DNA from 2 places in the Caloranaerobacter sp. TR13 genome. Region 2 is predicted to be linked to the other one. Evidence: predicted binding sites of a transcription regulator. Region 2 holds the regulator's gene; the other holds the start of a gene.
The links. Region 2 encodes HrcA, which represses chaperone genes, less so after heat shock. Its sites were predicted from a motif close to ATTAGCACTCNATANTATNGAGTGCTAAT; they were not measured.
Positions count from the first base shown of each region.

Region 1: a site for HrcA is predicted at 3,631-3,659, ahead of groES (co-chaperone GroES). Genes of this name have one in related genera too.

Region 1 covers NZ_JXLL01000010.1:39,850-56,009, reverse strand. The annotation lists gene TR13x_RS07870 (LacI family DNA-binding transcriptional regulator) at 1-348, opposite strand, end outside; gene TR13x_RS07865 (hypothetical protein) at 766-1,008, shown strand; gene TR13x_RS07860 (spore coat protein) at 1,216-1,482, shown strand; gene groL (chaperonin GroEL) at 1,517-3,145, opposite strand; gene groES (co-chaperone GroES) at 3,297-3,578, opposite strand; gene TR13x_RS07845 (DNA-3-methyladenine glycosylase) at 3,858-4,736, opposite strand; gene TR13x_RS07840 (Glu/Leu/Phe/Val dehydrogenase) at 4,798-6,051, opposite strand; gene TR13x_RS07835 (Asp23/Gls24 family envelope stress response protein) at 6,227-7,039, opposite strand; gene TR13x_RS07830 (endospore germination permease) at 7,308-8,399, opposite strand; gene TR13x_RS07825 (hypothetical protein) at 8,405-8,617, opposite strand; gene TR13x_RS07820 (Ger(x)C family spore germination protein) at 8,632-9,810, opposite strand; gene TR13x_RS07815 (spore germination protein) at 9,812-11,410, opposite strand; gene TR13x_RS07810 (methyl-accepting chemotaxis protein) at 11,524-13,542, opposite strand; gene TR13x_RS07805 (redox-sensing transcriptional repressor Rex) at 13,707-14,345, opposite strand; gene abc-f (ribosomal protection-like ABC-F family protein) at 14,678-16,160, shown strand, end outside.
Region 2 covers NZ_JXLL01000001.1:167,823-183,982, forward strand. The annotation lists gene holA (DNA polymerase III subunit delta) at 1-370, shown strand, start outside; gene rpsT (30S ribosomal protein S20) at 428-691, opposite strand; gene gpr (GPR endopeptidase) at 899-1,873, shown strand; gene spoIIP (stage II sporulation protein P) at 1,984-3,276, shown strand; gene lepB (signal peptidase I) at 3,344-3,877, shown strand; gene TR13x_RS00790 (hypothetical protein) at 3,923-4,273, shown strand; gene lepA (translation elongation factor 4) at 4,366-6,177, shown strand; gene hemW (radical SAM family heme chaperone HemW) at 6,235-7,371, shown strand; gene hrcA (heat-inducible transcriptional repressor HrcA) at 7,548-8,582, shown strand; gene grpE (nucleotide exchange factor GrpE) at 8,667-9,251, shown strand; gene dnaK (molecular chaperone DnaK) at 9,274-11,118, shown strand; gene dnaJ (molecular chaperone DnaJ) at 11,182-12,324, shown strand; gene prmA (50S ribosomal protein L11 methyltransferase) at 12,445-13,401, shown strand; gene TR13x_RS00830 (16S rRNA (uracil(1498)-N(3))-methyltransferase) at 13,394-14,140, shown strand; gene mtaB (tRNA (N(6)-L-threonylcarbamoyladenosine(37)-C(2))-methylthiotransferase MtaB) at 14,141-15,448, shown strand; gene TR13x_RS00840 (histidine triad nucleotide-binding protein) at 15,505-15,849, shown strand; gene rpsU (30S ribosomal protein S21) at 15,962-16,144, shown strand; gene TR13x_RS00850 (GatB/YqeY domain-containing protein) at 16,156-16,160, shown strand, end outside.

The sequences.
Region 1 (16,160 bases), on a different contig from region 2:
TTGTCTCGATGATAAAACGTCTAAATAGGCTAATGTTCTTTTCCCACCTATTCCTGTATTACATACTACAACACTATATCCATTTTTATGGGCAGTATCCTCAATACCATTTAATATTTCTGCATAAAAATTTGTTGATACATTTGGCACTAAAACTCCTATTGTATTAGTACTTTTGGTTATCAACCCTCTAGCTATCTCATTTCTTTGATATCCTATTTCGTCAATTACTTTCAAGACCTTTTCTTTGGTTTCTTCAGAATATCCTCCTAGATTATTAAGTATCCTTGAAACGGTAGCAACTGAAACGTTTGCCTTTTTAGCTACATCTTTTATTGTTATTTTCATAGCTTACCACCCATCTATTCACTACGTAATCGTTTTCCTTAATTTAATATAACATATTTTTTTTATTTTGTCTATATATTATTTTTTAAGTTTTCAAAAAATTAAATAAAAACTTTATATATCTCCACTTATATCAGATAATCAGTCAAAATATAACATTTTTTATTTAGTTACCTCGTTTAATCACTATTTTGTCAAAGTAAATTATGCCATATACATTTTTCCCTTTTTTTCAATTTAAACTATTTTATTGTTTGCTATCTCTTTTTTACATGCTATATATTTTTTATTAAGTAAAATACTAATAGTAAATGAAAAAAATAGAGAACAGAGGACAGAGAACAGAGATTAGAAAACAGAAAACTGGCAACTGTACCCTGGCAACTGGTAACTGAATAAACAAACGGAGGTAATGCCATGGCAGATTTAAATTCTAAATTGGATTATAAAACACTCTCGTTAATCGAAGAGCAACTAAAACAAGAAAAATTACTATATAAAAAATATTTAAACTATGCAGAAATGTGTTATGACAGCGAACTCAAAAATTTATGTTACAACGCCAGTAAGAGACATAAGAGAAATTATAAGAAAGTACTTAGTTATTTGGTTGGTAGGGGACAGATAACAGGGAACAGAGAACAGGTATTAAAAAACTAAAAACAAGAGAACTGGGAACAGGAGTAAAAAAATTAAAAATTGAAAATGGAAAATGTAGAATTTAGTAAATAGTTGATAGGAACAGGGGACAGAAAACTGGAAACTGTTCTCTGGCAACTGGCAACTTATTTATCCTGTCGTCTGTTCTCTGGTAACTGGTAACTGTTTTTTATTTCCTGTCAACTCACATAAAAGGAGGCATGCCTCATGTATATTATTAATAATTTATCAGAACAAGAAATATTAAATGACTTAGTCTTGTCAGAAAAAGAATTAGCAATTTCTTATAACAATACAATTGTTGAATCGACATGCCCAGTTTTAAGAAAAATACTATCTGAATGTCTAAACGATATTCAAGATATTCAATATACAATATATAAGATAATGGATGAAAGAGGATGGAATCGAAGTCGTTTGGTAAGTGAGTCAGATTTACTTAATACAGTAGAAAAATTTCAATCTATACAATAAATAAAAAACCCCCGGCAAAACCGGAGGTTTTTTATTACATCATTGGCATTCCGCCAGGCATTCCGCCACCCATTCCCATATCTTTCTCTTCTTCTTTATCTGCTACTACAGCTTCAGTAGTTAATACCATTGCTGACACTGATGCAGCATTTTGAAGAGCTGATCTTGTAACTTTAGTTGGGTCTACTATACCAGCTTCAATCATATTTACATATTTTTCATTTAATGCGTCAAATCCAATACCTTTTTCGCTTGATTTAACTTTTTCAACTATAACTGAGCCTTCTAAACCAGCATTTGCTGCAATTTGTCTTACTGGTTCTTCTAAAGCTCTTCTTATTATATCTACACCTGTCTTAACATCTCCTGTTTCAGTTTCAAGTACTTTTTCAACTGCAGGAATTACGTTGATTAATGCAGTTCCACCACCTGGAACTATACCTTCTTCAACTGCTGCTCTTGTTGCAGCTAAAGCATCTTCTATTCTTAATTTTTTCTCTTTTAATTCAGTTTCAGTAGCTGCACCAACTTGGATAACAGCAACTCCACCTGATAATTTAGCTAATCTTTCTTGTAATTTCTCTCTATCAAAATCTGAAGTTGTTTCTTCGATTTGAATCTTGATTTGCTTAATTCTATCTTTAATAGCTTCTTCTGAACCAGCTCCACCTACAATTGTAGTATTTTCTTTATCAACTTTTACTCTGCTAGCTTTTCCTAACATTTCAATTGTAGCTTCTTTTAAGTCGTATCCTAACTCTTCTGAAATAACTTCTCCACCAGTTAAGATAGCAATATCTCTTAACATTTCTTTTCTTCTATCACCAAATCCTGGAGCTTTAACAGCTACACAAGTGAATGTACCTCTTAATTTATTAACAACTAATGTAGCTAAAGCTTCTCCTTCTACATCTTCAGCTATTATTAATAACTGCTTTCCTTGTTGAACTATTTGCTCTAAGATAGGTAATAAATCTTGTATATTTGATATTTTTCTATCTGTGATTAAAATGTATGGGTCGTCTAATACAGCTTCCATTTTTTCTGCATCAGTTACCATGTAAGGTGATAAATATCCTCTATCAAATTGCATACCTTCAACTACTTCTAATGTAGTTCCCATTGATTTTGACTCTTCAACTGTAATAACGCCATCTTTTCCTACTTTTTCCATGGCTTCAGCGATTAATTTTCCAATTTCTTCGTCAGCTGCTGAAATTGAAGCAACTTGAGCTATAGCTTCTTTACCTTCAACTGGTTTTGATAAAGCTTTAAGTTCTTCTACTGCAGCATCTACTGCTTTATGTATACCTTTCTTAATTAACATTGGGTTAGCACCAGCAGCTACATTCTTTAATCCTTCTCTTATAATAGCTTGAGCTAATAATGTAGCTGTAGTAGTACCATCTCCAGCAACATCATTAGTTTTTGTAGCAACTTCTTTAACTAATTGAGCTCCCATGTTCTCATATGGGTCTTTTAACTCTATTTCACGAGCTATTGTAACACCATCATTTGTAATAAGTGGTGAACCAAACTTCTTATCTAAAACAACATTTCTTCCTTTTGGCCCTAAAGTTACTTTAACAGTATCAGCTAATTTGTTTATACCTCTTTCCATTGCACGGCGAGCTTCTTCACTAAATTTTATTTCCTTTGCCATATTAAATTACCTCCTTTTTCTTTTTTTAATATCAAACCGTCTTTCACTTCTAACCATCTGTGAACTGTTCACTGTTAACTAATTCTTCATTTTACATTTTGAATTTTACATTTCTTTATCCCAGTACCTAGTACCCAGTACCTAGTACCTATTATTCAATTACCGCTAAGATATCTACTAATTTTAAGATAGTATATTCTTCTCCATCTACCTTAACTTCTGTACCAGCATATTTTGAGAATATTACTTTATCTCCTACTTTTAATTCTTCTTTTTTCTTCTCATCGTTAGTAATTCCAGGTCCTACAGCTATTACTTCTGCCATTTGAGGCTGCTCTTTAGCTGAACTTGGTAGAACAATACCACTTTTAGTTTTTTCTTCAACCTCGATTTTCTTAATAACCACTCTGTCACCTAATGGTTTAATTTTCATCTTATAACCCTCCTTATCATAATTTATATTAAATGATATTACTTTCCTAATTGTTAGCACTCACTAACACCGAGTGCTAATGCCTACAAATATATGTTATAAAATAGATATTATGTAGGCAAACACTTTCATTCTTTGTTTTTCCGAATTACAGCCAATTATGTCTGTTTATTTCATTTTTTATTCTATTTTCTTTGTTTTTCTCTGTTTTTGGGGTTGCCAGCTTTCTGTCCCCTGTTCTCTGTCCCCTGTCCCCTGATCTCTTCTAACACCCAGCACCTAGTACCTAATATCATGCTCCCTTGCATAATAAAATAGATACTGCTGCGCAAATCCTGCATATTCCCCAAATTTATTTTGTGCATATTTTTGTATATCTTTAAGTTTAGTATCTTTTTTAAGATAAAAATACTCCATTACCCTCTTCACCCAAACATCTATCGGAAAAGCATCATACTTTTCCATAGAAAATAACATTATGCAATCAGCAACCTTTGGTCCTACACCAGCAAATAACATCAATTCTTTTTTCGCTTCTTCTGTAGTTAAGTTTTTCAATCTATAGATATCCATCTGCTTATTCGAAACAATTGCAGCAGCATTAAATATGTATTTAGCTCTAAAACCTGTCTTACAATCTTTTATATCATCTATCGTCAGCCTACTAAGAGCATCTGCTTTAGGAAAACTATAATATTTTTTCCCATTATATTCACCAATCAACTCTCCATATTTTTGACTTAAATTTTCTATAGCTCTTTTTATCATCGGTATCCTATTATTAGCCGAAATAATAAACGATATTAAAACCTCCCAAACATCCTGCTTTAATATTCTTATACCGTAGCCATATTCTACAGCTTTCTTCAAAATTTTATCCTTTGAAAGCTCTCTTTTTATTTTGCTATAATCCCTACCTAAATCAAAATATTCAAACCAAATATCATTAAATTCATTTAGATTAGTATTAGAAAAAATAATTATCCCATCTTCTTTTTTTACATTTATGATTTTCCCATTTGCTACACCTGTATAACTACCATCATCCTCTTTATTCCACCTAAAACACTGTCCACATTCGAATATATGCTCAGGTTCAAAATCTTCTAGATTTTCAATGATAACTTTATCTTTATCTTCAGTTATCTTCAAAACCATACACCCTTCCTATTAGAGTTCGTCCAAACGAAAAAAAGCTGGCAATTACGCCAGCTTTTTATTAATACCAACCTCTTAATTTCATAGCTTCAGCTACTCTCTTAATTGACATCATGTATGCTGCAGTTCTCATATTAACTTTATGTTCTTCCATTAATTCATATATTTCATTGAACGCTTTCACCATTAATCTTTCTTCTTTTTCTTGTACTTCTTCGAAGCTCCAGTAGTAATTCATTAAGTTTTGTACCCATTCGAAGTATGAAACAGTAACTCCACCTGAGTTAGCTAAGATATCAGGAATTACTAATACTCCTTTATTGTATAGTATTTCGTCTGCTTCAGGAGTTGTTGGTCCATTAGCACCCTCACTTATAATCTTAGCTTTTATATCATTAGCATTTTTGCTAGTTATTTGATTTTCTAATGCACATGGTAATAATACATCAACATCTAATGTAAGTACTTCATCTCTGTTAACTTCTTTTTCAGCTCCAGGGAAGCCTTTTACATGTCTGTTTTCTTTTACGTATTCCATTAATTCTTTAACATTTAATCCGTTTTCATTGATTATACAAGCTGATGAATCAGATACACCTATAACTTTAGCTCCCATTTCTTCCATATACATAGCTGCATAGCTTCCAACGTTACCAAAACCTTGAACAGCTACTTTTAAGTCAGCTAAGTTTAATCCTAACCTCTTAGCTGCTTCTCTAACCATTATAGCAACACCATATCCAGTAGCTTCAGTTCTTGCTAATGAACCTCCGAAGCTAACAGGCTTTCCAGTAAATACTCCAGGAACGTTGTATCCTTTTAATTTTGAATATTCATCAACCATCCAAGCCATTATTTGTCCATTTGTGTTAACGTCTGGCGCTGGTATATCTTTTTTATCTCCAATAATTGGAGCTATTGCTCTAGCGTAAGCTCTTGATAATCTTTCTAATTCACCTTCTGATAATTCACGTGGGTCAACTATAATTCCACCTTTTCCTCCACCATATGGAAGACCAATTACTCCACATTTGAAAGTCATCCAAGTTGATAAAGCTTTTACTTCGTCTCTAGTTACATCTTGATGGAATCTTATACCACCTTTTGTTGGTCCAGGCGCGTCATTGTGCTGTGATCTGAATCCTTTGAATACTCTGATACTTCCGTCATCCATTCTTACAGGGATTGACACTTCTAGAACTCTCATTGGCTCTTTCAATAATTCATATACTTCTGGTTCTGCCCCAAGCTTATCACATGCTGTCTTAATTTGTTGTTGAGCAATCTCAAATGGATTTAAAGTTTTTTCAGCCATTATAGGACCTCCTTATAATATATAGTAATTTAATATTTGTTAAAACATTAACATTTATATATTTTAGGAAAAGGTTTTCATGTTGAAAACCTAACCTTATATAACATTATTGATATGTAGTATCTTCGTTCCACATGGGAATTATAACACATATATATTTTTTTGTAAATAAATATTAAATTTTTATCATTTTTTTGACACTAACATCAACAGACAATATGTTTAGAGAAGTCATATATTCAACTTCATTTACTATCTGCTCCTGCATTCTTCTCACAAGAGGTCTTATTGGATTCCCATATACCATTTCTACATCTAAAGAAATTATTATTCCTTGTTCTTTAGTCTTTATATCTATATTCCCAACCTTAGAAATACCTATAACCTTGTAAGCAGCATACTTAATTAAATCTCTTATTACATTGCGTGATATGGTGTATTTACCTAAATAACTGAATGTAGGTCTTACTACTGTTTTTTCAAAATACTGCTTATCATTATTTGGTTTTCTAAAAAATACTTTTAAGGTATCTATAAAATATCCAGAAAACTCTTTTTTTATCTCAAAAGTCGGTACAGGAATAACATGCTTCCCTTCTAACTGCCTCTGTTTTTTTGCTAAATCAATTTCATATTCATCAGATATGTCTTGTATATATATTCTTTTAGTTATTGCAGGGAGTTCTAATGTTTCAACAATTTTATCTACCATTCTATTAGATGTACCTAATATTAATAAAGTATTAGGCCTAAGTTTTTTTATAACTTCCTTCATTTCTTTTCTATGATCCTTGTCCATAAATAAAGCTCTTTTTACTGCACTTACAATAGTGTCTTCCCTCTTAGCAGACTTTCCTGCCAAAACATTCGTCCCTTTTATCAATAATCCGTCGTCAATTATATATTCTATACCCAGTTCTTTAGCCAACATAATAGCCTTGTAGCTCTTGCCCGTACCACTTTCACCAATAAGGGCTGTTACTTTCATAAACATTCCTCCAGAAATTCAACTATATAAAAATAGTATCATATATTAGTTGATAGTCAATAGCCCATTGATAATGAACAATTTACAATTGATAATTGGCATCTATCAATTGTTGATTATCAATTATCAAAATTCAACTCTCAAAAAATCAGCAGTAGTGAAGAACTGATTCTCTACTGCAAAAGACAAACAGCAAATTACAAATAGCCAAGTTAATTTTACATTTTCAATTTTACATTTCTCTACTCAAGTATCTAATACCCAGTACCTAGTACCTACTTTTTTCTGTTCTCTGCCCCCTATTTTTCACAATTGAAATAACCAATACTAATGCTGGTATTATAATTTGAAATGGAATAACATAATACGGATATACTTCCCCAGCCCATCTTACCATTTCTGGCAAACTATCATATATCCATATAGAAATTACAATTGCAATTGTAACTACAGGAATAATAAATGGTTTATAATCATCTAAGTCAAATAATTGTGTAATTCCAATAAGTGCAGCATAAATACATATTACTATCTTGACACTTCCAGCTATAAGCAAATTTACAGAAATAAATGGTTCAACGGCTATTCCAGGGATTAAGCTTATTGTAACATGCGATGGAAACATATCTCTATTTAACATATCTGCTCCTAAAGCCATCAAATTACTCATTACTACACTTAGTAAAATAAAGCCAATAACTGTAAGCGAAATATAAGATACCTTAAATAAATCTTTTTGTTTATTTATATAAGGGAATATCATTAAGAGTACTACAGTTTCTCCAAACGGAAAAGTTAATACAGAAAAACCTACCTTTAATACTTTTGAAAATCCATATTCTAAAAACGGCAGTAGATTTTTCACTTCATAATGTTTCATTACCAATAAAAATATTGAAATAACCAAAATCAACATTACTGGAACTGTTATCTGTGATACTTTAACAATTACTTCTAATCCTTTTTTTAAACTATAAATTAATACTAAGGCTATAGAAACTATAATAAAAATAAGTGGAGTTTCAGTGTAAATAGATGTCACCATAAACTCTCCCAAATTTCTAAAGACAAGTCCTGCTAAATGAAGAAAATACCAAACATAAAATATCCCAATAATACTACCTATATATTTTCCAAAAGTATCTTTTAATATTTCTATAAATGTTTTTGATGGATTTAATATCGATATATATACATACATCCCAATTAATATATAACCTCCAGCCCAACCGATAATATAGGCTAGCCACGAATCTTGACAAGCAGCTGCTGCTGGCGTTATTATAGCAGAGCTACCAAAAATAAATCCCATTATAATAAATGATAATTGAACTGGTGAAATTTTTTCATTACTAATCAATTTCTTCACCTCGTAAAAACAGATTTTACTAAACTCTCAATAACAATAGAAGGAGTTGTTGGCATTTTCTCAAGCATCAAAAGTATACTTATAATAAAACTTAATCCTAGTAATATCGAATATACAATAATAGTTTTTTTCTTTTTATTTGTTTTTGATATTACTGGTATATCAAAAACTACAATCAAAATATATATAGTAATCAAACCTATTACCATACTGACCCCTGCCTTCACCTAACTTTAGATGGCTTTCCCACAATTCCAGTCCCCCTAATTTTCACTTCTACCTTTATTTCAACCGGAGCATTACTAAAAACATCTGACCAATCGTCTTTAACTTGTTTCCAATAGTCTAAATGTTTCTTATAAACAACTTCTCCAAATCCAAAAATATCACTTTTATATTTCTTTTGTGCAATATTTACAACATCTTCAATATCCTTTTTCATAGCTTTTTCTGTCTCTTTACTTAACTTTTTAAAAATCTCTTTTTTAGTTAAATCACCATTTCCCTGCTGATCTGCTATATTCCCAATTGCTTTAATTTCTATCAACAAAACTAACTTTCCATCAACTGTTTTAACATCTATTTTTCCTTTTGAACTTGATATCTCTATTGAAATTTTCTTACTTTCATCTAAAGGGTTATCTATACTGTAAACTGCATTTTTAACTTCATTTTGTATAAATAAAAGCCCTCGAGTTTGAGTAGCATTAAGCCATCCTATTAGTTTATCCATTTTGAAAACAGCAGTACTCTCTATTTTCATGTTTTCAATTTTTTGTACTTTTTCTTTTTTGACAACCTCTATTGCACCTATGGCTGGACTTAAACCTGGCTGAATAAGCTGCTTTAAAACATCAATAATAGTAATTTTCTTTATTTTCGCAAGTGCTTTATTATTTTCTAATATGCTTTTTATATGCATGGAAGGTATTTTTTCCAAATCACTTTTAGCTTTTAATATTTCCTCTGCAGTTGTACCTTTAGCAACAATAATGTCAGCTCCTAATCTCGGTTCATGATTTCTCTCCCAAAAATCTAATGCTTCCATAATACCACTTCGTGCAAACTTCTCTCCTAAAACCATTAAATCTGCATGATTATAAAAAGGCTTTCTGTTTACCGTAGTTAATTGATTTTTAGCTGCTTCAAATATAGTATCTCCAGTAGTTGTAAAAACCCAAAATGCTTCCTCTTGTGGAGCCCCTTGCTCTCCAGCTTTTACTACAGTAGGTTTCACTATTTGCAAAGTCAACTGTATTTTACCTTCATCAGTTTTATCTACACCTACAGCTGTAACAAAAGCTTTTTCTGTTAAATCTTTATTATCCCAACAAGCAGTAAATATTGCAATATTAAATATGATCATCAGCAATAGAACTGAAATTTTCTTTAGCTTAATCATATCAATCCTCTTTCTTTATATAATTAATTTTCATTCTATACTTAGCCCTTCTATTTTTATTTCCAATAATAGCCTTAGGCCTTGTAAACATACTCCATATTGGAAATCTTACAATGGAATCTTTTAATCCCATACCGTCAAGAGGTGCAAATGGAGATGTATAAGGCACTCCAAATGACCTTAATGAGCATAAATGAATGAGAACTACAAATATAGATAAAAATAGCCCCATAAACCCTAATATATTTGCAGGAATGAGAAATAGCACTCTTAATATCGGTATAGTACCACCCATAGGAGGTACAACAAAACTGCTAATTGCAGTCAATGCAGTAACCATAATCATCAAATTACTAACAAGGCCTGCTTTAACTGCGGCTTCACCAAGTACTAAAGCACCTACTATACTTACGGCTTGCCCAATTGGTCTTGGCATTCTAACACCTGCTTCTCTTAACAATTCAAAAGAGAGCACCATTAATAAAGCTTCAGTAAAAGCAGATGTAGGCAATCCCTCTCTCGATGCAGATACTGACAATAATAACTTAAATGGAATTACATCAGCATGAAATGAAATTAATGCTACATAAAAACTAGGCAGTATAACTGAACCCAAGAAAGCTAACACACGTGCAAATCTTGCTATCGAAGCAAAATATGGTCTTGAATAATAGTCTTCACTTGCTTGTATTGTTTCTATTAACAGGTATGGAACTGTTAATGCAAAAGGAGTCCCATCACATAAAATCGCAATTCTACCTTCTAGCAGCTTAGCTGCTACAACATCTGGTTTTTCACTATTTCCTACAGTAGGAAATATCGAAAATGGTTCATCTTCAATAAATTCTTCTATATATCCTGACTCAAGTATTGCATCTATCTTTATATTTTCTAATCTTCTCTTAACAGTTTCTATGATATCCGGATTAGCTATACCTTTTATATAACAAATACATACATCCGTATTAGTCTGCTCTCCTAACTTAATCATTTCAAACTTCAAATTAGGATTCCGAATTTTTCTACGTAAAAGTGCTGTATTAGTTCTTAACGTTTCTGTAAAGCCTTCTCTAGGCCCTCTTACAACAGCTTCTGTATCAGGTTCCTCAACGCCTCTTGATTCCCAACCTTTAGTATCTGCCTTAAATGCGACATCTTGACCGTCTATATATATAATAGTATCTCCCGCAAGAATATCATCTACTGTATGTTTAAAATCACTAATAATTTTAAGATCCCCAACACTTAATAAGTTATCCTTAAGTATATCTACAATAGTTTCTTTGTTTACTACTCTATTTAGATTTGATATTCTAGACTCTACCATCAATGCTTTTAAAATATTTATATTTACAGTCTGCTTATTGGTTATGCCATCAATAAATGCAACTAATATTTTAACTTCTGAATTTTCACCCAATGCTATCTCGCGTAAAACAAAATCACCTGAATCGGAAAATATCCTTTTAAGTTTCTCTTTAACAGCATCAATAGACCTTGGTATTTTTTCAGTCTCTAGATAGTATTTTGAATCTAATACGCTATCATTTTTAGCTTTTAATACAAAATAATTCAACAATCTACTAAAATATCTTAACACCTTAATCACCTCATAAATAATACATTAAACTCAATTATTAGTATTTCATGGAATAAAAAATATATTCAAACAGAAAAAAAGCCAACCCATTTAGAGTTGGCTTTAATCTTTCTTTAATCTACCTTAAATCTATTCATTTCTTCTTCTAAGTTTGTTGCTAATCCACTTAACTTATCTGCTGCTCTAGCAACTTCCTCTATAGCTGAAGCCTGTTGCTGCATTGATGCACTTACCTGTTCTGATGAAGCTGCTGTTTGTTCTGACACAGCAGAAATACTACTTATAGAATCTACAATCAAGTCTTTATCTTTATTTATACCATTTACAAATTCATACAGGTTTTCGATTTTTTCTGTTATTTTTTCTATAGATTGAGATATAAGTTCAAATGCTTTATTAACTTCAAATACATTTTGAGATTGTTCCTCTGACCTAGATTTAACTTCTTTCATTATTTCAACTGTATTCTTACTCTCTTTTTGAATTTCAGTTATAATCTCTTTAATTCTATCTGCTGCACTACCAGAGTCTTCAGCAAGTTTTCTTATCTCATCTGCAACAACCGCAAATCCCTTTCCGTGTTCACCTGCTCTAGCAGCTTCAATTAAAGCATTTAATGCTAAAAGATTAGTCTGTTCAGAAATTGAAGTTATAGTATCCAAAATATTTCCAATATTTTTAGTCTTGTTATCTAGCTCAATAATCGCTCTTTCAATTCTGTTAATTGCATCTTCATTTTCTTTTGTCTTGTCCTTAAGTGTTTCAACTAAATCTATGCTAGAAGTATTTACATCCATTATTTCTTTAGCTGAATTTAGCATTTCATCTGCACTTGTATTTAATTCAACAATTTTTTCAGCTAAACCATTTACTATTTTAACTCCTTTTTCAGTATCTGCAGCCTGTTCAGTTGCACCATTTGCAATTTCTTCCACAGCACTTGTAACTTCTTCTGCTGAAGCACTTACTTCTTCAGCAGTAGCAGCTAAATTCTGAGAAGCCGAAGTAACTTCATTTACTACTTGCTTAACATTTCTTATCAACTTATTTAATTCTGATGTAGTAATATTGAAATTCTCTGCAAGTTCACCAATTTCATCTTTAGTTTTCACATTGCATTTTGCAGTTAAATCCCCATCTTTTATTCTTCTCATTTCAACAACTAAAGACTTAATTGGTTTAGTTATAGATTTTGATAATAAGTAAGAAGCTGCAATACCTACTAATAGGAAAATAATACCAAATAGCAATGTGTTTTTCAAAATTATCATAACGTTCTCTTTTATTTCGTTAACATACATAACTGCGAGTATTTTCCAACCCAATCTATTAACAGTTGTAAATACAGCGAATTTGTCATACAATTTACCATTTTCATCAAACTTATAATCTACAATACCTTCTTTATTATTATTCATCGCTTCTACTATTTCTTTAACAGGTACTGGCTTCCCAACTAGTTCTCTATTTTTATGAGTCATAATGTTTCCATTTTTATCTATTAAAACCGGGTACCCTTTTTTACCAACTTGAATATTATTTACCATGTTCGCTAATGTTTCAAGAGAAACATCTATAGCTAATACTCCAACAAATTCATTAAAACCTGACTTGTTGTATATTGGCATTGCTGCAGAAACAACAAGTTCTCCAGTACTTGCATCTATATATGGATCTGTCCATATTAATTTCTTATTTGCTACAGCCTTCTTATACCAAGGTCTTACAGTAGGGTCAAACCCTTCACTTAACTTTACCTCAGGATACAAATACATTTTTCCATCTTTTGTACCTAAATAAATGTTTTTTATATCCTTATGAGCTTTCATATAACCTTCAAAACTCTTAAGCATTCTATCTATACTATCAGGATCAGCAATAGCTTTTTGAACATTTTGGTCATGAGTCATTGTAATAAAACTTTCTTCAATTCCGTTTAAGTAATTATCAACCGTTGATTCTACTTGTTTAACTAACTGCAAAGTTGTAGATTTTAATTCTCTTTTCAATACTTCAACCGATCTTAAATAAGACATTATTCCAAACCCAGACATTAGTAATGTTATTATTATAATATACAGAAACGTTATTTTAAAACTTAATCCCATTTTAATTTTTCTCTTGTTCTTCATAATTTTACCTCCTTTACTTTATTTTATGTTTATGTCGTACTTTAGGTTTCGACAAAAAATTGTGTATTCCTTCTTTTTTTTACATAAAAAAATAGGAACATTATGTTCCTAAACTATTGATAAATCTATAAATAGGACTAAAGTACTAAAAAGCTTTAAGTAACCTATTCACTCATTTTTTCTTTTAACATATATGATAATGTAAATAAACTTTCATTTAAATGAACATTTTCAACAATAACATCGTTTGGAACTTTTAAATCAGCAGGTGCAAAGTTCCAAATTCCTTTCACACCACTATTTATTAGTTTGTCTGCTATTTCTTGACTAACAACTTTAGGTGTACAAATTATCCCTATTTCTATTTGGTTTTCTTTAACAAAGTCCTCTAATTCTTTAACATCTCTAACTTTTATACCTCTTATTTCAGTTCCTATGACTCTAGGATCTGCATCAAATATAGCCTTAACCTTAAAACCTTCTTCTTCAAACGAACGGTAATTAGCTATCGCATGCCCCAAATTACCAGCTCCTACTATTACAGTATTATATACTCTATCAAGACCTAATATTTTTCCTAATTGATTATGCAAGTCTTCAACATTGTAACCATATCCTTGCTGACCAAAACCACCAAAGTTATTTAAGTCTTGTCTAATCTGTGATGCAGTAAATCCTGTAAGTTGACTTAACTGTTGAGATGAAATTCTCTTTACATCACTCTCCATTAATTCTCCAAGATATCTATAATACTTAGGTAGTCTTCTTATAACTGCCATTGATACTTTGTTGCCCTTTTTCATTTTTATATCCCTCACTTTAAGAAATTTAAAATTAAAAATTCAAAATTTAAAATTATTAAGAGTATATTTTAATATGGTGTTTATTTCCCTAATTATAGGCATATTGTACCATTTTGTCAATATTCTGTCAAACTTTTTACATATGTACTATTAAACACTTCTGCTTATTATTATTTTATAACATTAATGATTAACTTTAAAGTAAAACATTATACACAAAAACTAATATAATCCCTAAGTTTACTGCATCAGTTTATAGTTTAACTTATATCCTTTTTCTGTTAAAATTATATACAAAGTTTAATTTAGCATACATTAAAGGAGTTGTCATTATGATTGTATTATCATGCACTAATTTATCCAAATCATATATTGCCTATAAAGTTTTAAATAATATATCATTTACTATAAATAGTGGAGAAAAAATAGGTTTAGTTGGTTTAAATGGTACAGGTAAATCTACACTTTTTAAAATATTAACTGGTAAGTTAAGTAAAGATTCAGGGGAAATTTATATAGCTAAAGACCATAAAATAGGATACCTTGAGCAAAATACACAAATCGAAAGTAATAATACAATATTTGAAGAATCTTTACAAGTCTTTAAACATCTCATTAATATGGAAAAAAGATTAAGAGATTTAGAAAAAGAAATAAGTATTGAAGGTGAAAATGGTTCATCAGAAAAACTACAAAATCTAATGAATCTATACTCAAAATTAATGGAAGAATTTACTAACAAAAATGGGTATGGCTATAAAAGTGAGATAAAAGGAGTTTTAAAAGGTCTGGGATTTACTGAAGAAGAGTTTGATAAACCTATAAACAAGCTAAGTGGAGGTCAAAAAACTAGAATTTCCTTAGCAAAATTATTGCTTGAAAAACCCGACATTCTACTTTTAGATGAACCCACAAACCATCTCGACATAGAAGCTATAGACTGGCTTGAAAAGTTTATAAAAGACTATAAAGGCACTGCAATAATAATTTCTCATGATAGATATTTTCTAGACTCTATTGCAAATAGAATATTCTTAATCGAAAATTCTACACTTAAATCCTACAATGGAAATTACTCGACTTTTATGAAAAAGAGAAAAAAAGAAAGAGAGCTTATGCAAAAAAAATATGAAGAACAACAAAAGGAAATTAAAAGACAAGAAGAAATTATTAGAAAGTTTATGTCTTATGGTGGTAAACGAAATATAAGACAAGCACAAAGCAGACAAAAAATGCTTGATAAAATGAAAAAAATCGACAAACCTATACAAGATCGTAAAAAGGCTAAAATAGTTTTTGAGCCTAAAATAAAAAGTGGTTATGAAGTTATTAAAGTAAAAGATTTATCCATGAGTTTTGGTGATTTCAAACTTTTCAAAGATTTAAGCTTTTCTATATACAGAGGAGAAAAAGTAGGACTTATTGGTCCTAATGGTATCGGAAAAACAACATTATTCAAAATTATTATGAATGAGATTAATCCAATAAGTGGTGAAATTACTCTAGGACATCATGTAAATATAGGTTATTATGATCAGGAACAATCAAATCTTACTTCTGAAAAAACTATTGTAGATGAAATTTGGGATGAAAACCCTAATTTTGATCATTATCAAATAAGATCTATCCTTGCAAGATTTTTATTTCAAGGAGATGATATTTTTAAAGAAATAAACACTTTAAGTGGTGGCGAAAAAAGTCGCCTAGCCCTGCTTAAACTAATGCTGTCTAAAGCAAATTTCCTTTTAATGGACGAACCTACTAATCATCTTGACATAGACTCTAAAGAAGTTTTAGAAGATGCTCTTAAAGATT
Region 2 (16,160 bases):
TATTTTTAAATTAGTTGATTCAGTTGGTCAAAAGAGGACAGATAGAGCACTAACGCTTTTAAATGAGATGATATTAAATAATGAGCCAATACAGTTGATTTTACATATGGTTATCAAACAAATTAGACTTTTATTCATGGCAAAACTTTTAGAAGGAAAAGGGTATAGTCAAGGTGTTATTGCACAGAAACTTGGAGTTCAGAATTTTGTTGTAAAAAAATTGATTGAACAAAGCAGAAATTTTGAAATTGAAGAATTACAGAGTGCATTCGAAAGATGTTTAAAAATAGATGAAAGTATCAAAAAAGGTCAAATTGAGAATAGACTAGCACTTGAAATGCTAATTGTTGAGTTTTCGAGAAGTATTTAAAAGTTTTCAAAAAAATAATTCGGGCTTTTGCCCGAAATATAAGTGCTACATATTTAATTAAACAGCTTCGTTTAATCTCTTAGCTAGACGGCTAACCTTTCTTGAAGCTGCATTTTTATGAATAGTTCCTTTTGAAGCAGCTCTATAAAGCTTTTTCTCAACTAGTCTAAGTAAGTTTTTAGCTTCTTCAATATTTCCGTTTTCTAATGCTTCATTAAACTTTCTGATGTAAGTTTTGATTTCTGACTTTCTTCTTCTATTTATAGCAGTTCTTTTTTCTATAACTTTAATTCTCTTTTTAGCTGATTTAATATTTGCCATAGGTTCACCCCCTTCAAATGCAATTGACAAATGATATTTTACCATGAACATATATAAATTGCAAGAAAAATATGTTATTTCTTTTATTCCCATGTACCAATAAAATTATGCAGTCAAAAAGATAAATTTGAAAACAAAAATTAAGAATAAATATTTTAATAAAGAGTTAACATAAAGATACTACTAATAAATAAAGGTGGTGTCAAAATGCTGCAAATAAGAACTGACTTGGCGGTTGAAGCGAGAGAGTTATATAAAGAAAAGAATAATATTGAAGTATCTGGAGTTGAAGTTGAGAGAGAGGAAAAAGAAAACTATACAATAACAAGGGTAAAAATAGTTAATGAAACTGGTATGGCTCAAATGGGAAAACCAATAGGTAACTATATTACTATAGAAGCACCAGCATTAAAAAAAGCAGACCAAGATTTAAAAGATGAAATTAGTAAAGTATTAGCCAAAGAACTTAAGGCCTTGCACAAACTTGATAAAAGTAATAAAACTTTAGTTGTAGGTTTAGGCAATTGGAATGTAACTCCTGATGCCTTGGGTCCAAAAGTAGTAGACAAAATTTTGGTTACAAGACATTACTTTGAAGCTTACAAAAAGACTGAAGATGAAACAATGGCGAATGTTTCTGCTATTTCTCCAGGTGTAATGGGCCTTACTGGGATTGAAACAGGAGAAATAATAAAGGGGGTTGTTGAAAAGATTAAACCAGATTTAGTCATAGCCGTAGATGCATTAGCATCTAGGAAAATGGAAAGAGTAAGTAGTACTATTCAGATTTCTGATACAGGAATTAGCCCAGGTTCTGGTGTCGGAAATAAAAGGAAAGGTTTAAATAAAGAATATTTAGGTATTCCAGTTATAGCAATAGGTGTACCTACTGTCGTTGACGCTGCAACAATGGTAAATGATACTATTGATATGATAGTAAGTGAAATGAAAAAACAAGCTAAGGTTGGAAGTAATTTTTATTCTATGCTAGAAGACATGGAAAGTGAAGATAAATATCAGCTAATTAAAGAAGTATTAAATCCTTATATGGGGAATGTGATGGTTACTCCAAAAGAAATTGATGATTTGATTAATGACCTTTCACAAGTAATTGCAAATGGACTAAATATTTCACTGCATCCAGGAATTGATTTAAAAGATGTAAATAAGTATTTAAATTAGCGACTTAAAGCTTAGGCTTAGTCGCTTTTTTTCTATCATAATAACAAAAACTACCGAATATAATTTCATATAGTAGTCTAACATTAGAGAAGTATAGGGGAGTGTTACCTATGAGCCAAAGGATTTATAAAGACAAGGGGATTTGGTATATTATAATAGCCATTTTATGTCTAACGCTGTTTTTTATAGGATTTAAAATAATTTCTAAGCTTTCAAACGATTTTGCCAAGGATGATAATGAAGAAGTTGTAGAGGCATTTAATTATATTTCGTACTATGATGGGCAGAATGAGAATAGTTTAGAAAAAATAAATAGTACTGATTTATTTAGTGTAGAAAATAAAAAGCGTTATTTAAAAACTGATAATATAGATAATTTTTTTTTGAAAATAATCATTAACTCTAATTCATATATGAAGGTCATGTATTATGAAAAATATATGAATAGTTTTGATAAAGGTCTTATTAATGAATTATTAGATAGTTTAAAATCATATTTTCAAATGACTTCTTTTTTGAAGGCACAGATAGAAACAATTTTAAATAGAGAAGATATTACTCCTGTAAATAGTGTAAATTACTATAGTAAAAATGAAACGACAGATGATGAAAATCAAAATATTGCTAAGCAGTCAGCTAGTTCGAATGAAAATGGAGAAGTAAAGATAAAGGAAGATATAATATTTATTGAAGATCCTTATGAAACAAACGAAGGAAATATTTTAACAGATAAAAATATAAAAACAAAAAATATAAAAAAACTAAAAGTAAATAAAGAAAAACCGTATATACTGATATATCATACACATGGAACTGAAGCATATCTGCCTATAAGGTCAAATAGATATCATACTACAAAAAGAGATTATAATGTTATAAAGATAGGTGATATTATAACAGATGTACTTAAGGAAAAAGGACATAAAGTTAAGCATATTGATATCTATCATGATATACCTTCATATAATCAATCATATACAAGGTCTTTATCAACAGTTAAGGATATAATAAATAAAGATAAAAATATAAAGATAATTTTTGATATACATAGAGATGGTATTCCAGAAGATGCAAGCTATATTAAAAAAGCTTTAGCTGAAAGTAAGGTTAAAATTAATGGTGTTGATGTTGCCACATACACATTTGTTATTGGGCCTGAAAATCCAAATAAAGACAAGATATTAAATTTTGCTAAATACATGAAAGAAGTTTCTGATAAGATGTATCCTGGATTATGTAAGGGAATTGTGATAAAACCTTATGGTAAGTTTAACCAATATGTAAACGACTATTATGCATTAATAGAAGTAGGTAGTAATTTAAATACGATTGAAGAAGCTAAAAGATCAGCAAAACTTATTGGAAATGTTTTAGATATGGCATTAAGAGGTATTATCGAATAGATTATAGTGCTTTTTTTTTTAGAATAAAAGTGCTATAATAATGTATGTGCTAATTGGAGGTGTTTACATGAGTGAAGAAGCTAAAAAAGAAATACTAGAATGGATAAAAAGTATATTGTTTGCTGTTGTTATAGCTATAATAATTAAAACCTTTATTTTCAATACTACATACGTTCTTGGGTATTCTATGTATCCGACTCTGCATGAGGGCGATAGATTATTTACCAATAAGTTGATATATATTATGGGAGAACCGAAAAGAGGAGATATAGTTGTACTTAAAGCACCAGATGTACCAGATAAAGATTACATTAAACGCGTGGTAGCTGTTGAAAATGATGAGATAAAAATAGTAGATGGCAAGGTATATATTAATGGGAAAGTGCTAGATGAATATTATTTAAAAGGTAGTTTGTATACTCATGGTAATATAGATTTGAAAGTTCCCAAAGGTTATGTGTTTGTGTTAGGGGATAATAGAAGGTTAGGTGCAAGTAAAGATAGTAGGTATTTTGGACCAGTACCTGTAAAACTTATTAAAGGTAAAGCAGTATTTAGGTATTATCCTTTTGACAACAGATTTGGGTCATTATATAAATAAGTATAAATATTTTTAACTTTGTCCATAATAATCTTGGTGATTATTATGGGAACAAGACTTGAAAAATTAAATGAAAGAAAGCTTAGGCATAAGATAAGACAAAGAAGAAGACTAACAATTTTATTAGTTATTTTGATTTTGTTTATTGGACTTAGAATCGTTGATCAATCTTTTATTGAGCTTTTGCAAATTGATGATGAGAAATTGTTTGAATACAGTTATTTAAATGGTATATACAAAATACAATTAATGGGTAATGTTTATAATATAAAAAAATCTGATGTTGATATATACTATGAGAAATATAAAACTATAGTATTGAATTATGTTAAACAAATAAAAAATTTAATAGTAGAATTTTTTAAAAATGAGCCGGGCTTAAGCCCGGTGTTTTAGTATATCAACGTTTTGTTAATTTATACTTTTAACACATTATATATTATGTTATAATTGTTTAGAATTACTTCCATGTTATGAGGAGGATAGATATGCCGAAAGATAGACAGAAAAGAGTAAGAAATTTTTCTATAATAGCTCATATAGATCATGGTAAATCAACATTAGCTGATAGATTGATTGAGAAAACAGGTCTTCTTACTGAAAGAGAGATGAAGGACCAAATATTAGATAATATGGATTTAGAGCGTGAAAGAGGAATTACAATAAAATTACAAACTACAAGATTGATCTACAAGGCTAAAGATGGCGAAGAGTATATTTTAAATCTTATAGATACACCGGGTCATGTCGATTTTAACTATGAGGTATCAAGAAGTTTAGCTGCTTGTGAAGGTGCTCTTCTAGTAGTTGATGCAGCACAAGGCGTTGAGGCTCAAACTTTAGCAAATGTTTATTTAGCGTTAGAACAAGATTTAGAGATAATACCGGTTATTAATAAAATAGATTTACCAAGTGCAAGACCAGAAGAAATAAAAAGAGAAATAGAAGATGTGATTGGATTAGATTGTGAAGATGCACCTATGATATCAGCTAAGGAAGGACTAAATATAGAGGATGTATTAGAAAGTATCGTAAAGAAAATACCAGCACCTACGGGTGATATTAATGCTCCATTGAAAGCATTAATATTTGATTCATATTATGACAGTTATAAAGGCGTTATAACTTATATAAGAGTAGTCGAAGGAAGTATAAAGCCAGGTATGAAAATAAAAATGATGGCAACTGGAAAAACTTTTGAAGTTAATGAAGTTGGTATATTTGCACCTAATCAAGTGCCAATAGGTGAGTTGAATGCTGGAGATGTTGGTTATGTCGCTGCAAGTATAAAAAATGTTAGAGATGCAAGAGTTGGGGATACAATAACTGATGCACAAAATCCAACTGAAAAGCCTTTGCCAGGTTATAAAAAAGTTACACCTATGGTATACTGTGGGGTATATCCAGCTGAGGGTGAAGATTATAATAACGTTAAAGATGCATTAGAAAAACTACAGGTAAATGATGCTGCATTAGTGTTTGAGCCTGAGACATCTGCAGCATTGGGATTTGGATTTAGATGTGGGTTTTTAGGATTATTGCATATGGAAATTATTCAGGAAAGATTAGAAAGAGAATTTAATTTAAATATTGTTACTACAGCTCCTAGTGTTATTTACAAGGTAATGAAAAAAGATGGTGAAATGCTAACTATTCAAAATCCTACAAACTTGCCACCAGTGGCTGAAATAGAGTATATGGAAGAGCCGATAGTTGAAGCTTCAATTATGACACCTACTGACTATGTTGGAGCTGTAATGGAATTATGTCAGTCAAGAAGAGGAACATTTAAGAATATGGAATATTTAGATCAATCAAGAGTAGTAATGCATTATGACTTACCATTAAACGAAGTAATTTACGACTTTTTCGATGCACTTAAATCAAAGACAAAAGGTTATGCATCTTTTGACTATGAGCTTAAAGGATATCAGAAATCTGATTTAGTTAAATTAGATATTTTAATCAACAAAGAGCTTGTTGATGCATTTTCTATAATAGTTCATACAGATAAAGCTTATGAAAGAGCTAGAAGTATAGTTGAAAAGTTAAAGGACGTTATACCAAGACATTTATTTGCTGTTCCAATTCAGGCAGCGATTGGTTCAAAAGTAATTGCTAGAGAAACTATCAAAGCATTAAGAAAAGATGTACTTGCAAAATGTTATGGTGGGGACGTATCAAGAAAGAAAAAACTATTGCAGAAACAAAAAGAAGGTAAAAAACGAATGAGGCAATTAGGTAATGTTGAAGTACCTCAGGAAGCCTTTTTAGCAGTATTGAAATTTGATGATAAATAAAACAACAGGGCACACTTTAGTAGTGTGCCTTAAAATTTAATTAAAGGAGAATTAATTATGAATGAATTAGGAATATACATTCATATACCATTTTGTATAAGCAAATGTTTTTATTGTGATTTTAATTCATATACAGATAAATCATATATTATTGAAGATTATATAAAATATTTAAAGAAAGAAATAGATTTGTACTCAGTTGAATTAAAAGATTATAAAGTTAAAACAATATTTATTGGAGGTGGAACACCTTCTAGTATAGATAGTAAATTTTTATGTGATATTGTAAATCATATTTATAAAAAGTTTGATATTTCTACGTCAATTGAATTTACAATAGAAGCAAATCCAAAAACATTAAATAAATATAAATTAAATGATTATAAAAATTTGGGAATAAACAGAATAAGTTTAGGTTTGCAGTCTTTCAATGATAATTTATTAAAGAGTATAGGCCGAATTCATACTGCTAAAGATTTTTTAGAAAGCTATGATTTAATAAGAAAGTTTGGTTTTGATAATGTTAATATAGATGTAATGTTTAATTTGCCAGGACAGACAATAGAAGATGTTGTTGATACATTGAAAAAAGTTATAGCACTAAAAACAGAACATATTTCATTTTATAGTTTAAAAATAGAAGAAGGGACATTGTTTTATAAACTATATAATGAATCTAGATTAAACTTACCTGATGAAGATATAGAAAGGGATATGTATTATAAAGGAATAGAATTATTAGAAGATAACAATTTTATACATTATGAAATATCCAATTTCGCCAAACCTGGTTATGAATGTAAGCATAACTTAATATATTGGAATGTAAAACCTTATCTTGGCTTAGGATTATCTGCTCATTCTAATATAAATAGTAAAAGATGGAGCAATTTTGGAGACTTTAAACGGTATTTTAAGTGTTTAAATGAAGATAGCTTACCTATTGAAGAAAGTGAAAAAATAGATATAGAAATGGAAATGGCAGAATTTATGATATTAGGTCTAAGATTAATCAAAGGAATAAAGAAATCAGACTTTAAAAATAGGTTTGGATTGAATGTAGAAGATATATATGGCAGTCAGTTAAAAAGTTTAGAAGATAAAGGTTTAATAGAAAATAAAGAAGAATATATTAGGTTAACAAAAAGAGGAATTGATTTATCCAACTTAGTTTTTGCAGAATTACTCCCTTAATGCGGTTATTAATTAGCAACTATCAACTAATTAACACAAAGGTATTGACAAATTTTAAAAACAGTGATAATTTAAAAACATAAGATTAGCACTCGATAGGGTAGAGTGCTAATAAAAATTATAAGTTTTACAAATTATAAAGTTTAGGCTTTCTATAACTAATTGAGGTGGTATGTATGATATTGAATGATAGAAAGCTTAAAATCCTGCAGGCGATAATTCACAGTTATATTACAAATGCTGAGCCAGTAGGATCAAGAACTATTGCAAAAAAATATAATCTAGGAGTTAGTTCAGCTACTATACGAAATGAGATGTCAGATCTAGAAGAATTGGGATATTTACTACAGCCTCATACTTCAGCTGGAAGGATACCATCTGATAAAGCATACAGACTATATGTTGACAATTTAATGCAGATAAAGAAAATTACAGAAGAAGAAAGAAAAAAGATAAAACTAGGCTTACTTAAAGAAATAAGAGAAATAGAACAAGTTATACAAAATGCAGCTAAAATTTTATCTAAACTTACAAATTATACATCTTTAGCAATTGCTCCTCAAATAAGAAGAAGTAAATTAAAGAGAATACAACTAATACCTATAGATGAACATAAAGTATTAGTTGTTATGGTTACTGATACAGGAATAGTTAAAAATACAGTATTTAGAATTGGAAATGGTATAAAAGAAGAACAATTAGAAAAAATCACAAATTATTTAAATAGTAGACTAAAAGGATGTTCAATAGAAGATATAAATAAGAATATTGAAACAGAGCTTGTAAAAGAGATGTATAGTTTAAAAAATACGATAAAGGATATTTTACCATTAATAAATCAATCAATAGATGGTATGTACGAGGTAGATTTGTTTGCAGACGGTGTAACTAACATATTTAATTTTCCAGAGTATAATGATATTGCGAAAGCAAAAAGCTTTATATCATTTATAGAAAATAAGGAATCTGTAGTTGATATGCTTTTAAAGAGTGGATTCCATGACATTCAGATTACTATTGGTAGTGAAAATTGTTATGAAGAGGTAAGTAGCTGTAGTTTAATTACTGCAACATATAGTTTAAATGGCAAAACAATAGGCAAAATTGGTGTAATTGGACCTACAAGAATGGATTATTCAAAGGTAGTCTCTGTTGTCAAATCAATAGCTTTTGATTTAAATGAGATTTTGAAAAACTATTTTACATTATAAGGGTGTGAGATTCTATCTTGCACCCAATGTATTGAATAGAATATATATGTATATGTTTATGAATATTGAAAAGAGGTGAAATAGATGGAAAAAGACCTGAATGAAAAAGAAGTTACAAAAGAACAGGTACATAATGAAGAAGAAAAAGATATGGAAAATGAAAAAAAAGATTCTAATGATGCTACAGAAGAATCAAAAGAAGATAATATAGATGAATTAAAAGAAAAGTTGGAAGGTAAAATGAGAGAATTAGAAGAATTAAATAATAGATTTTTAAGATTACAAGCAGACTTTTTAAATTATAAAAAGAGAGTAGAAAAAGAGAAAGAGTCAATATATGCTTATGCATCTGAAGAGTTAATATGTCAAGTATTGCCTGTGATAGACAATTTTGAAAGAGCATTAGATTCAGTTAATGATAGTCAGAAAGAAGATAGTTTTTACAAAGGTATAGAGATGGTTTATAAACAATTATTAGATATACTTAAAAAGAGTGGTTTAGAAGAGATAAAGGCGATTGGAGAAAAATTTGATCCTAATTTACATCATGGGGTTGCACAAGAAGAATCAAGTGAACATGAAGAAGATACAATAATAGAGGTATACCAAAAAGGATATAAATTAAAAGATAAAGTCATTAGACCAAGTATGGTAAAAATATCAAAATAAACTTGAAAGGGAGGAGAAGACTATGGGTAAAATAATAGGTATCGATTTAGGTACAACAAACTCCTGTGTTGCTGTTATTGAAGGAGGAGAACCTGTAGTTATACCAAATGCTGAAGGAAATAGAACTACACCTTCAATTGTAGCTTTTACAAAAAATGGAGAAAGACTAGTTGGGGAAACTGCAAAAAGACAAGCAATTACAAATCCAGATAGAACAATAATTTCAATAAAGAGACATATGGGTACAGACCATAAAGTAAATATTGATGGAAAAGAGTATACACCTCAAGATATTTCTGCTATGATTCTTCAAAAACTTAAAGCAGATGCTGAAAGTTATCTTGGGGAGCCAGTTACTGATGCAGTAATAACTGTTCCTGCATATTTTACAGACAGCCAAAGGCAAGCAACAAAAGATGCAGGTAGAATAGCAGGGTTAAATGTAAGAAGGATTATAAACGAACCAACAGCTGCATCACTTGCATATGGTTTAGATAAAGGCGATGAACAACAAAAAATATTAGTATTTGACTTAGGTGGAGGTACATTTGACGTATCAATATTAGAAATTGGAGATGGAGTATTTGAGGTTATTGCAACAAGTGGTAACAACCATCTAGGTGGAGATGATTTTGACCAAGCAATTATTGATTATCTTGCTGAAGAATTCAAAAAAGAACACGGAATAGATTTAAGAAATGATAAAATGGCTCTACAAAGATTAAAAGAAGCAGCAGAAAAAGCTAAAAAAGAATTATCAAGTGTTATGACAACAAATATAAATCTTCCATTTATTACTGCTACACAAGAAGGTCCTAAACATTTAAATATGGATTTAACAAGAGCTAAATTTGAAGAATTAACAGCTCATCTTGTAGAAAAAACTATAGAACCTACTAAGAGAGCATTAGCTGATGCCAATTTATCACCATCAGATATAGATAAAGTTATTTTAGTTGGTGGTTCAACAAGAATACCAGCTGTTCAAAGAGCTATTAAGAATTTAATTGGTAAAGAACCTCATAAGGGAATAAATCCTGATGAATGTGTAGCTGTTGGGGCAGCAATTCAGGCAGGAGTTTTAAGTGGAGAAGTTAAAGATTTATTATTGCTTGACGTAACTCCACTATCACTAGGTATCGAAACTTTAGGTGGGGTATTTACTAAACTAATTGAAAGAAATACAACAATACCTACTAAGAAGAGTCAAATATTCTCAACTGCTGCAGACAATCAAACAGCTGTTGACATTCACGTTTTACAAGGTGAAAGACCAATGGCTAAAGACAATACAACGTTAGGTAGATTCCAATTAACTGGTATACCTCCAGCACCAAGAGGAGTGCCACAAATAGAAGTTACTTTCGATATAGATGCAAATGGTATAGTTCATGTTTCAGCAAAAGATTTAGGAACAGGTAAGGAACAAAAAATTACTATAACAGCATCAACAAACTTAAGTGAAGAAGAAATACAAAGAAAGATAAAAGAAGCTGAAAAGTTTGCAGAAGAAGATAAAAAGAAAAAAGAAGAAGTAGAAGTAAGAAATAATGCTGATTCAATGGTATATCAAACAGAAAAAATATTAAATGAACTAGGAGATAAAGTAAGTGAAGATGAAAAGTCTAAAATTAAAGCTAAATTAGAAGAATTAAAGAAAGCATTAGAAGGCGACAATATAGAAGAAATTAAAAAGAAAACTGAGGAATTAACTAACGAATTCCATACAATATCACAAAAAATGTATCAGCAGGCATCACAGCAATATGGAGCTCAAGCTGGGCAGCAAGAAAATAATCAACAAAGTGAAAAGAAAGATGAAAATGTAGTTGATGCTGACTATGAAGTTGTAGATGATGATAAATAAATAAACCAAAGCTAAATCCTCTGGATTTAGCTTTGGTTTTTGATGTTGAAAGGTGGTGAAAGAATGAGCAATAGAGATTACTATGAAATATTAGGAGTTAATAAAAATGCATCGGAGCAAGAAATCAAGAAAGCATATAGAAAATTAGCAAAAAAATATCATCCAGACCTAAATCCAGGGGATAAGGAAGCAGAACAAAAATTTAAAGAGATAAATGAAGCTTATGAAGTGTTGAGTGACTCAGAAAAAAGAGCGAGATACGATAGATTTGGGCATGCAGGTGTAAATGGCAATGCGGCAGGAGGATTTGGTCAAGGCTTTGGTGGATTCGAAGGCTTTGGTGGATTTGGTGATATATTTGATGATATTTTTGAAGCTTTTGGTGGAGGTTTTTCACGAAGAAGAAAAGCAGGACCTAGAAGAGGTGCCGATTTAAAATATACACTAGATTTAGAATTCGAAGAAGCAGCTTTTGGCACCCAAAAGGAAATAAAAATTAGACGAACTGAAGACTGTTCAGTATGTCATGGAACAGGTGCTAAACCAGGCACTAAGAAAACCACTTGTCCGAAGTGTAATGGTACAGGAGAAGTAAGATATGCTCACAATACGCCTTTTGGTCAGTTTGTGAATGTAAGAACTTGTGATAGATGTCATGGTACAGGAGAAATTATAGAAGTACCATGTTCGAATTGTGGAGGAACTGGCAAAGAACGCCGTTTAAAAAAGATAAATATAAAAATACCAGCAGGAGTAGATACAGGTTCAGTGATACCTCTTAGAGGAGAAGGGGAGCCTGGTGAAAAAGGAGGACCTCCAGGAGATTTATATGTTTATATAAATGTATTACCTCATGAAATCTTTGAACGTGAAGGAAATGATGTTATTTGTGAAATACCAATTACTTTTGTACAGGCGGCATTAGGAGCTACTATTGAAGTTCCAACACTTGATGGGAAAGTAAGATATAACATACCAGAAGGAACACAAACAGGTACAATTTTTAGGTTAAAAAATAAAGGTATTCCATATATAAGAGGTAATGGTAGAGGAGACCAGTATGTTAAGGTGAAAGTGCAAGTACCTAAGAAATTAAACGAGAAGCAGAAACAGATTTTAAGAGAATTTGCTAAAGCTACAGGTGATAAAGTACATGAGCATAAAAAAGGATTTTTCGATAAAGTAAAAGATGCTTTCGGAGGTTAAAATCACTCCATATTCAGTGGAGTGATTTACTTTTGTATTTTTGCTGGTTTTTTTTAGTTTAATAGGGTATAATAAAGTGGAAATAAAGAAGATTAAATAATAAAAGGATGTGGGGCTAATATGAAGTGGATTGAGGTCCAGATTAAAACCACTACAGAAGCAGTTGAGGTTGTATCAAATATTTTATATGAAGCTGGAGTAGGTGGGTTAGTTATTGAAGATCCCAATGATTTAGTATTTCAAAATAAGAATGAAGGAGATTGGGATTATATAGACCCTACTTTAGAAGAACAGAACTTTGAAGGAGTAATTGTTAAAGGGTATTTACCAGAAAGTGAAGACTTAATAGACAAAATAGAGCTAATAAAACAGAATGTAGAAAAAATACCACAATACAATTTGGACAAGGGGTTAGGAGAAGTTACAACATCAGAAGTTTATGAAAATGACTGGGCCAATTCATGGAAAAAGTATTATAAACCAAAAAAAATAGGTGAGAAAATAGTTGTTAAACCTTCATGGGAAAGCTATGAGAAAAAGCCAGAAGATATTGTAATAGAGCTTGATCCTGGAATGGCTTTTGGTACAGGAACTCATGAAACGACTATAATGTGTATAAAACAATTAGAAAAATATGTTCATCAACATGACATAGTTTTTGATATAGGTTGTGGTACTGGTATATTGTCAATTGCAGCTGCTAAGCTTGGGGCAATAAGTACTATAGGAATAGATTTAGATGAAGTATCTGTTAAAGTAGCTAAAGAAAATGTTAGGAAAAATGGAGTTGCCAATACCGTTCAAATTAGAAAAGGTAATCTCTTGGATGTAGTTGACGGAAGGGCTAATGTTATTGTTGCTAATATAATTGCTGAAGTTATTGTAAAGCTTGCAGAAGTTGTTCCTAAATTCTTGTTAGAAGATGGGGTTTTTATAGCTTCAGGAATAATATTAGATAAAATAAAGGATGTTAAAGCTGCCTTGGATAAAAATGGCCTAGAAGTAATTGATGAAATGAAAATGGGAGAATGGGCATGTCTAGTATCTAGATTTAAAGAGGGATCAGAGAATGCATAAATTCTTTGTAGATAAAAAGGACATTGCAGAAAATAAAATAATTATTAAAGGTGAAGATGTAAAACATATAAAAAACGTATTGAGATTGGATATAAGTGAAATTATAAATGTATCTAACTGTGAAGGTAAAGAATACCTTGCACAGATAACAGAAATAGAAAAAGATTATGTAGAAGCAGTTATCAAAGAAGAGTTTGAATCGAAAAGTGAACCTCCAATACAGATTATACTTTATCAAGGATTGCCAAAATCTTCGAAGATGGATTTGATTATTCAAAAGGCAACTGAATTAGGGGTTGTTGAAATAGTACCATTAATAACAAAGAGAACTGTAGTTAAAGTTGAAGGTGAAAAAAAGGAATTAAAAAAACTAGAAAGATGGAAGCGGATAGCAAAAGAAGCATCTAAACAGTGTAAAAGAGGGATTATACCAGTTGTTAATAAGATAATAACTTTTAATGAAATGATTAACAGATTGAATGATGAAGAATTTATTTTAGTTCCTTATGAAAATGAATTGAAAATTGGATTAAAAGATATATTAAGAACTTATAAAAAGGGTAAAATTAATATAATAATAGGTCCAGAAGGTGGTTTTGAAGAAGAAGAAATAGAAAAACTAAAGAAAATTAATGCTCATATAATTTCTTTAGGGCCTAGAATTTTAAGAACAGAAACTGCAGGATTTACTACCATATCTGTAGTTATGTATGAGCTTGGGGATTTAGGAGTGATTTAGATGAAAACCGTAGCCTTTTATACTTTGGGCTGTAAAGTGAATCAGTATGAAACTGAAGCAATGGCTAAGCTTTTCAAAAAAAATGGATATACTGTTGTAAATGCAGAAGATAAAGCAGATGTTTATGTTATAAACACTTGTACGGTTACTAATCTTGGTGATAGGAAATCAAGACAATTTATAAGAAGAGCAAAGAGAATGAACAAAGAAGCTGTAGTAGCTGTTGTTGGGTGTTATGTGCAAGTTTCACCAGATGAAGTATTTGAAATTGAAGATGTAGATTTAGTTATTGGTACAACTGAAAGGAATAAAATAGTAAAGCTGTGTGAAGAGGTTAAAGAAAAGAATAAACGTATGAAAATTGTTGAAGACATAATGAAAGTAAGAGAATTTGAAGAAATGTCTATAGATGAAGTAAAAGGTAAAACTAGAGCTTTTATAAAAATACAAGAAGGATGTAATCAGTATTGCTCATATTGTATAATACCTTATGCAAGAGGTCCTGTGAGAAGTAGAAATTTAAAAAATATTGTAAAAGAAGTAGAAAAACTTGGTCAAAGAGGCTTTAAAGAGATTGTTTTAACAGGGATACATGTAGCATCATATGGAAAAGATTTAGGTGATATAAGATTAATAGATGTTGTTGAAGCTATACATGATGTTGATGGTATAGAAAGAATAAGATTAAGTTCATTAGAGCCTACAATAATAACAGAAGATTTTATGGTCAGACTGAGGAGACTACCGAAAGTATGTGACCATTTTCACTTATCACTGCAAAGTGGAAGTAATACAGTATTAAAAAGAATGAACAGAAAATATACAACTGAAGAGTATTTAAGTAGAGTTAAGCTTATAAGAAAATATATGCCTGATGTAGGCTTGACGACTGATATAATAGTAGGATTTCCTGGTGAAACGAACGAGGAATTCGAAGAAACATATAATTTTGTAAAAGAAGTAGGATTTTCAAGAATTCATGTTTTTAAATATTCTCCAAGAGAAGGTACACCTGCAGCAAAATTTAAAAATCAAGTTGACGGTACAGTGAAAACAGAAAGAAGCAGAAAATTAATAGAATTAGGTGAAAAACTTAATAAGACTTTTAATGAAAGATTTGTAGGTAAGATAATGAATGTTTTATTTGAAGAAGAAGTTAAAGGGAAACCTGGATTAATGGAAGGATATACGACAAACTATATTCGAGTTGAGGCTAAAGGAGATAATTCAATTGAAGGGAAAATACTGCCTGTTAAAATGAATAAAATATCAGGTGAAAATTTAGCTGGTGAAATTGTAATCAAATAGAGGATTTTGGATAAATTTGTTGAATATATAATTAAGGCAGTAAGGAGGTGAACAGAGTGTCTAATTGTATTTTTTGTAAGATAGTTAATGGAGAAATTCCTAGCAAGAAAGTATATGAAGATGATAAAGTATTAGCTTTTGAAGACATTAACCCTCAAGCACCTGTTCATATACTAGTAGTACCAAAAGAGCATATACCTTCAATTAAAGATATAAACGAAGATAACATAGATGTTATAAGTCATATACATTTGGTTATAAAAAAATTAGCAAAAGAAAAAGGCATAGATCAAGATGGATTTAGGATAGTGAATAACTGTGGTGAAAAGGGAGGACAGACTGTAGGTCATTTGCATTACCATTTATTAGGTGGAAGACACTTAATGTGGCCTCCAGGTTAAAATATTTGTTGCATAAAACTGCTATTTAATGTATAATAATCTAGTGCCGAATTCTACTTACTGCATTGTTACTTAGGAACTGTAGCAGTGGGAGAGGGGAGGGAAGAAGCAGATGACACAGGTAAGAGTTAAAGAGAACGAATCATTAGATAGTGCTCTTAGAAGATTTAAAAGACAATGTGCTATCGCTGGCGTTCTTTCTGAAGTAAGAAAGAGAGAACATTATGAAAAGCCAAGCGTAAGACGTAAAAAGAAAGCTGAAGCAGCTAGAAGAAAAAATAAGAAAAGAAGATAAGAGGTGATTCAATGTC